2 regions of the Pseudomonas sp. LFM046 genome follow, and region 2 is predicted to be linked to the other one. Evidence: riboswitches for the same ligand, from Rfam matches in the RefSeq annotation. Region 2 holds a riboswitch; the other holds the start of a gene.
The links. A riboswitch is a leader RNA that binds a small molecule or an ion and turns the genes downstream of it on or off. The one in region 2 is predicted to bind cobalamin.
Positions count from the first base shown of each region.

Region 1: it holds a riboswitch for cobalamin, as region 2 does, so the genes downstream of both, cobW (cobalamin biosynthesis protein CobW) here and btuB (TonB-dependent vitamin B12 receptor) in region 2, are expected to answer to the same signal.

Region 1 is NZ_JYKO02000001.1:520,994-524,170, forward strand. Features, by position in the region: gene cobN (cobaltochelatase subunit CobN) at 1-520, opposite strand, end outside; gene cobW (cobalamin biosynthesis protein CobW) at 628-1,680, opposite strand; cobalamin riboswitch at 1,772-1,965, opposite strand; cobalamin riboswitch at 2,024-2,240, shown strand; gene TQ98_RS02465 (CbtB domain-containing protein) at 2,343-2,528, shown strand; gene TQ98_RS02470 (CbtA family protein) at 2,540-3,177, shown strand, end outside.
Region 2 is NZ_JYKO02000001.1:1,658,713-1,661,889, reverse strand. Features, by position in the region: gene btuB (TonB-dependent vitamin B12 receptor) at 1-1,185, opposite strand, end outside; cobalamin riboswitch at 1,251-1,463, opposite strand; gene TQ98_RS07810 (NAD-dependent deacylase) at 1,589-2,320, opposite strand; gene TQ98_RS07805 (hypothetical protein) at 2,321-2,641, opposite strand; gene TQ98_RS07800 (class I SAM-dependent methyltransferase) at 2,666-3,177, opposite strand, start outside.

The sequences.
Region 1 (3,177 bases), 1.1 Mb from region 2:
GCAGCGCTCGGGGCTCGTTCCAGGGGTAATCGCGGCCGAGCCAGCGCCCGGCCAGGCAGTTGAAGAATTGCCGGGCATTGTCCAGGCCGCCCTGGCGCAGGTACTGCCAGAGGCGCTCGGCATCTTCGGCCGGCACGTTGCAGAGGCTGGCCAGTTCCGGGTCGGGGCGGTCGTCGCCGGGGACCAGGATCAGCTTCGCGCCGCGTTCGGCCAGGGCCACCAGTTGCTCGATGCCGTAGCGCCAATAGCTCACCCCGCCGTGCACCGAGATGAAGATGACCTTGGCGTGCTGCAGCACCTCGTCCACGTAGAGGTCCACCGAGGCGTGGTTCTGCAGCTGCATGGGGTTGGCCAGGCGCAGGCTGGGGAAGCCTTCGGGGAGTTCGCGGGCGGTTTCGGCCAGCAGCGCCAGGTGCGAATCGCCGCTGCAGAGGATCACCAGCTCGGCGGGCGTCTGGGCCAGGTGGGCGATGCCGTCGTCGGGGACGAAGCCGCCGGGTTGGGTGCGCAGGAGGTGCATGGGGTGCCTTTACGTCCTCGGAGGGAGGGTGGGGGAGCGTCCCAGTGGGCGGAGGCTTCCCTCACCCCCGGCCCCTCTCCCAGGGGGAGAGGGGAGAAGAGTGGAACTCACGCCAGCGCGGTACGCAGCTCGTTGGCGATGGCCGCCTGATCCAGTTCCTGGCCGATGACCACCAGGCGGGTGCTGCGGGTTTCGCCTTCCAGCCACTTGCGGTCGAAGTGCTTGTCGAAGCGCTTGCCGACGCCCTGGATCAAGAGGCGCATGGGCTTGCCGGGAATGGCAGCGAAGCCCTTGATGCGCAGGATGGCGTGGCGCTCCACGAGTTGGCCGAGGGCTGCCAGCAGGGCGGCTTCGTCCACTTCCGGCAGGTCGACGTGGAAGGAGTCGAACTCGTCGTGGTCGTGGTCCTCATGGCCTTCGTGATCATGGTGGGTGGGGCGGCTGTCGATGTGCAATTCAGCTTCGGCATTCAGGCCCAGCAGCACGGAGAGCGGCAGCTTGCCGGCGCTGGCTTCGACGATCTTCACCGCCGGCGGCAATTCCTCGGCCACTTCGGCGCGTACGGCGGCCAGGGCTTCAGGGCTGAGCAGGTCGGCCTTGTTCAGCACCACCAGGTCGGCGCTGGCCAACTGGTCTTCGAACAGCTCGTGCAGCGGGGATTCGTGGTCGAGGTTCGGGTCCTGCTTGCGCTGCTCGTCCACCTGCTCGGGGTGGGCGGCGAAGGTGCCGGCGGCCACGGCGGGGCTGTCCACCACCGTGATCACCGCGTCGACGGTGCAGGCGTTGCGGATTTCCGGCCACTGGAAGGCCTGCACCAGGGGTTTGGGCAGGGCGAGGCCCGAGGTCTCGATGAGGATCTGGTCGAGGTCGCCGCGACGGGCCACCAGTTCGCGCATCACCGGGAAGAACTCTTCCTGCACGGTGCAGCACAGGCAGCCATTGGCCAGCTCGAAGACGCGGCCCACGGCTTCCTCTTCGGTGCAGCCGATGGAGCATTGCTTGAGGATTTCGCCGTCGATACCCAGTTCGCCGAACTCGTTGACGATCACCGCGATGCGGCGGCCTTGGGCGTTGTCCAGCATGTGGCGGAGCAGGGTGGTTTTACCGGCGCCGAGGAAGCCGGTGACGATGGTGACGGGGAGTTTGGCCAGGGATTTCATGCGCGCCTCTGCGTGGTCGGTCGGCGGGCATGACGAGCGCAGCGGGGAGAGCCCCGCGCAACGGATTCGCCACCGGATCACCCCGCCCGGTTGTCTGGAAATTCGTCGAGGCAGGTCTCCTGGCTCACGACCCTGCGCGTGGCGCGGCACCTTCGCCTTCCCGCTTTCGCAGTGGCATTTCGAAGGGCCCGGGGGCGTTCACAGTTGCGGGGGCAGCCGTGGCCTTGACCACGTTCCCTCTTAGCTCCGGCCCATGACCGGAGAACCTCGAAAGGGCGAAGGCTACGCAGCGTCCAGGTGGCGGTCAATCACGGCAGTTGACGCTTGGTCGGACTCGTGATGTCCTAGCACGGTTTTTTCAGGTGCCCTGCGTCGCCGTACGCGGGGTGAAACGGGAAGTCGGTGCGTCCATCTCGGACAAGTCCGACGCTGCCCCCGCAACGGTAAGCGACCGTAGGGTTAAGTACGCCACTGTGCCGATCCGGCATGGGAAGGCATGCCCATCCTGCCCCTGGCAGGCGTCGCAAGCCCGGAGACCGGCCTGATCACGTTTTGGCAACCCGCGGTGGGCGGGCGCAAGCCGGAAATCTGGGTGCCTGTGCGCCCGCTTCCCTCGCGCGCGTTCCGCTGCCGGTATCACACACACTGCAGAGGGAACCTTCATGTCCAGCCGCGTCCTGTCCCAATCCGCCGTCTCCTCCTCGACCCTGGCCCAGCGCCTGCTGCTGGCCATCGGCGCCGGCCTCGTCGGCCTGTCCCTGGTGTATTTCGCCGGTTTCTCCCACATCGAGGCGGTGCACAACGCCGCTCACGACACGCGCCACAGTTCCGCGTTCCCCTGCCACTGAGTGGGTTCCCGATGATCAAGCGCATCGCCCAGACGGCCGGTTTCGCCGGCCTGATCGCCGCCATCGTGCTGACCCTGCTGCAGAGCCTGTGGGTCGCCCCGCTGATCCTCCAGGCGGAAACCTATGAAAATGCCGCGCCGGCGGAGCAGGTCCAGGACCACCAGCACGGCGGCCCCGCCGTTGCCCATACCCATGAACACAGCGACGAGGCCTGGGCGCCGGAGGACGGCTGGCAGCGCACCCTCTCCACGGGAGGCAGCAACCTGGTGGTGGCCGTGGGCTTCGCCCTGATCCTCGCTGGACTCTTCAGCCTGCGCGGCCCGACCCGTGCCTGGCAGGGCCTGCTCTGGGGACTGGGCGGTTTCGCCACCTTCGCCCTGGCGCCGTCCCTTGGGCTGCCGCCGGAGCTGCCGGGCACCGCCGCTGCTGACCTGGCCGAGCGTCAGGCGTGGTGGATCAGCACTGCCGCGTCGACTGCTGCGGGACTCGCCCTGATCGCTTTCGGCCGCCATTGGGCCCTGCGCATCGTCGGCGTGGCTGTTCTGGTGATCCCTCACGTCGTGGGCGCACCGCAGCCGGAGGTGCATTCCAGCCTGGCGCCGGAAGCCCTGGCCCGTGAGTTCATCGCCGCGTCCCTGATCACCAATGC
Region 2 (3,177 bases):
GGCGGCGCTGCCGGTGTCGTGGGTGCCGAACTGCTCGTTGTCGTCGCGGCGCAGGCTGAGTTGCCAGTCCTGGCGGCCAGCTTCGCCGAGGTACTGGGCGAACCAGCCCTTGTTCAGCCGTGAATCCTTGTCGAAGACGGTGGAGCTGCTGACTTCGTCCTGCTGCCAGTCGTAGCCCAGGGTCAGCACATGGCCTTCGGCCAGGGTCACGTCGTTCAGCCAGGAAGCCGAGTTCCGCTGGGAATCGAAGCGTGAGGAGAACTGCCCACCCGTTTCCTCGCGGCTAAGGTCCTCGCTCTGGCCTGCCTGCAAGGTCACATCCCAGGGCTCCAGCGGGCTGAAGCGAGCACGCCCGCCGATAAGCCGCTGCTCGTTGTCGGCGTTGGCGTTCCGCCCTCCCCCGGGATTGTACGGACTGACCAGGTCGTAGTCGTTGTGGGCCTTGACGCGCATCAGCGTGCCGTCGAGTTCCAGGCCATTGTCGAAGCGATAGCCGGCGCCCAGGCTGCCGGACAGGTTGCGGTAACCGTCGGCATCGGGCTCGTGGTAGCTGCTCCGTGCATTGAGAGCGTCGATGCCGTCGGTGTCCTGGCTGCTGAGGCCGAGGTTGTACCAGCCCTTGCCGTCGCCACCGGAAACACCGGCGCTGCCGTCATAGCTGTCGTGGGTGCCGTAACCGGCCGAGAACCAGGGCTTGGCGCCGTCCTGCCCGCCCTTGCGGGTGAAAATCTGGATCACGCCGCCGATGGCTTCCGAGCCGTAGAGGCTCGACCGGGGGCCGCGAACGACCTCGATGCGCTCGATCAACTCGACCGGCAGGTCCTGGAACGCGGTAAGGCCATTGCTGACCGACCCCACCTTGACGCCGTCGATCAGCACCAGCACGTGATCGGATTCCGTCCCGCGAATGGACACCGTGGTCTGCTTCCCCGGACCACCGTTATTGCTGACGGTCACGCCCGGCACCTTGCGCAGCAGCTCGGGCACGGAACGGGCCTGGCTGAGTTCGATCTCTTCGCGGTCGATCACGGTGGTCGCCGCCAGGCTGGCACGTACCGGATGTTCGCTGCGAGTGGCGGTGACCACCTGCTCGTCGAGGGTCAGGGCCGCAGCGGCCAGGTTGGAGGAAAGGGCTGAAGTGCCAAGCAGCGCAAACGCCGCTGGCCCGATGAAAGGCTTGCGAATCAAAGTCTGGATCTCCGTCGTGCCACCCGCGCGACATCTGTGGGAACTGCACGCGGAAGGCTCCGCGTGCGCTGAACGCGCCAGGCCGGTCTCCGGGCTTGCGAGTGGAGCTTCGCTCCCTTGCCGCGCCTTCCCATGCCTGGGCACAGTGGCCGATTGCGGCTTTCTACTCGCCTACCGTTGCGGGGGCAGCGCCGGATTCTTCTGAGGAATGGACCGGCTTCCCTGTTTCACCCCTTCGACATGAGCCAAGGGGCACCTGAGGCAGCGGCGAAGGTTAGAGGGTCGGAGAGAGAGCGTCAAACCCGACAGACGGAGCGGGCTCAGCGCCATCCGTGGGTTGGTGCGGAGCGAAGCGAAACCCAGGGTCCGGTTGATGGGTTTCGCTTCGCTCTACTGCATCCTATGTGTTGGTCGCCAGCAGCGCGGCCATCACTTCCCCTGCCGCGCCTTGCAGGCAGAGGTCGGCTCGCGCACTGAGGGGCGTGGGCTGAGGATTGATCTCCACCACGAAGGCGCCGTGGCGCTTGGCCAGAAAGGGCAGCTCGGCCGCCGGGTAGACCAGGCTGGATGTGCCGATGCTGAGGAAGAGGTCGGTGTGCTGGCTGGCCTCGGCGGCAGCTCCCAGCACTGTCTCGGGAAGGCTTTCGCCGAACCAGACCACCGCCGGGCGCATCCGGCCACCGCAACGACAGCGCGGGATGGTCCGCACGTCATCGGGCCAATCGCCGCCATCCCGCCGGCAGGCAAAGCATTTCAAGTGGTGGATATTGCCGTGCAGTTCCAGCGGCGCGGAGCTTCCGGCGCGCTGATGCAGGCCGTCGACGTTCTGGGTGATCAGCGTCACCCGTGGCAGACGCCGTTCAAGCTCGGCGATGGCCAGATGCGCCGCATTGGGCTCGGCAGCCAGGCATTTCTCGCGGCGCCAGGCGTACCAGTCCCAGACGGTCTGCGGATCAGCATGGAAGCCTTCGGGGCTGGCCAGCTGTTCGGGGCGGTACTTGGCCCAGAGGCCGGTCTGAGCATCGCGAAAGGTAGGGATGCCGCTTTCGGCGGAAACGCCGGCACCGGTGAAGATCACCAAATGGCGGACCTGCTGCAGGTGCCGGATCAGGTCGTCGGGGATGGGCGTCATTCAGTGCCTCGGGGTGAAGCCTGCCGGCTTGGCAGCCAGCCAGTCGACGAAGGTACGCAGGCGCTCATCGCCCAGCAGGGACTCGCGGCTGTTGAAGTTCAGGGCCAGTTCCTTCTCGCTGAACAGCTTGTGGATCTGGTTGTGGCAAGGCCGGCAGACCCAGAGGGTGGCGGTGATGCGCTCGCCCTTGGCGAACCGCTTCTGCACGTAGGGTTTGTCGTGCAGGGCCTTGGGGATCAGGTGATGACGAGTCAGCGCGGCGGCGCGGCGGCAGAGTTCGCAGGCGTCAGGCTGGGGCGGGAGACGGATGGGTTCCGGCATGGTGGTCGGGATGTCGCCCAGGCGTCAGCGCTTGCGGCAGAGAGTCAGGCCATCGCCCACCGGCAGCAGCGACAGGTCAACGCGGTCGTCGTCCTTCAGTGCACGGTTCAGGGCCTGGATGGCGCGGGTGTCTTCGGAATCCGGATCAGCCTCCAGAACCCGACCGCTCCAGAGCACGTTGTCGAAGAGGATAAGCCCACCTCGACGCGCCAGGCGAAGGGCTTCTTCCAGATAGGCGGGGTAGTTGGCCTTGTCGGCGTCGATGAAGATCAGGTCGAAGCTGTCCGCCTCCAGCCCTGGCAAGGTATCCAGCGCCGGCGCCAGGCGCAGTTCGATCCGCTCGCAAAGGCCGGCTTCCTGCCAATAGCGGCGGGCGATGGCATTGTAGTCGCCAGGAAGGTCGCAGCAGACCATCCGACCGTCTTCCGGCAGTTGGGCGGCCATGCACAGCGCGCTGTAGCCGGTGAAGGTGCCCACTTCGAGGATGCGCCGCGCGCCGATGAGCTTGACCAGCAGCGCCATGAACTGCCCCTGCT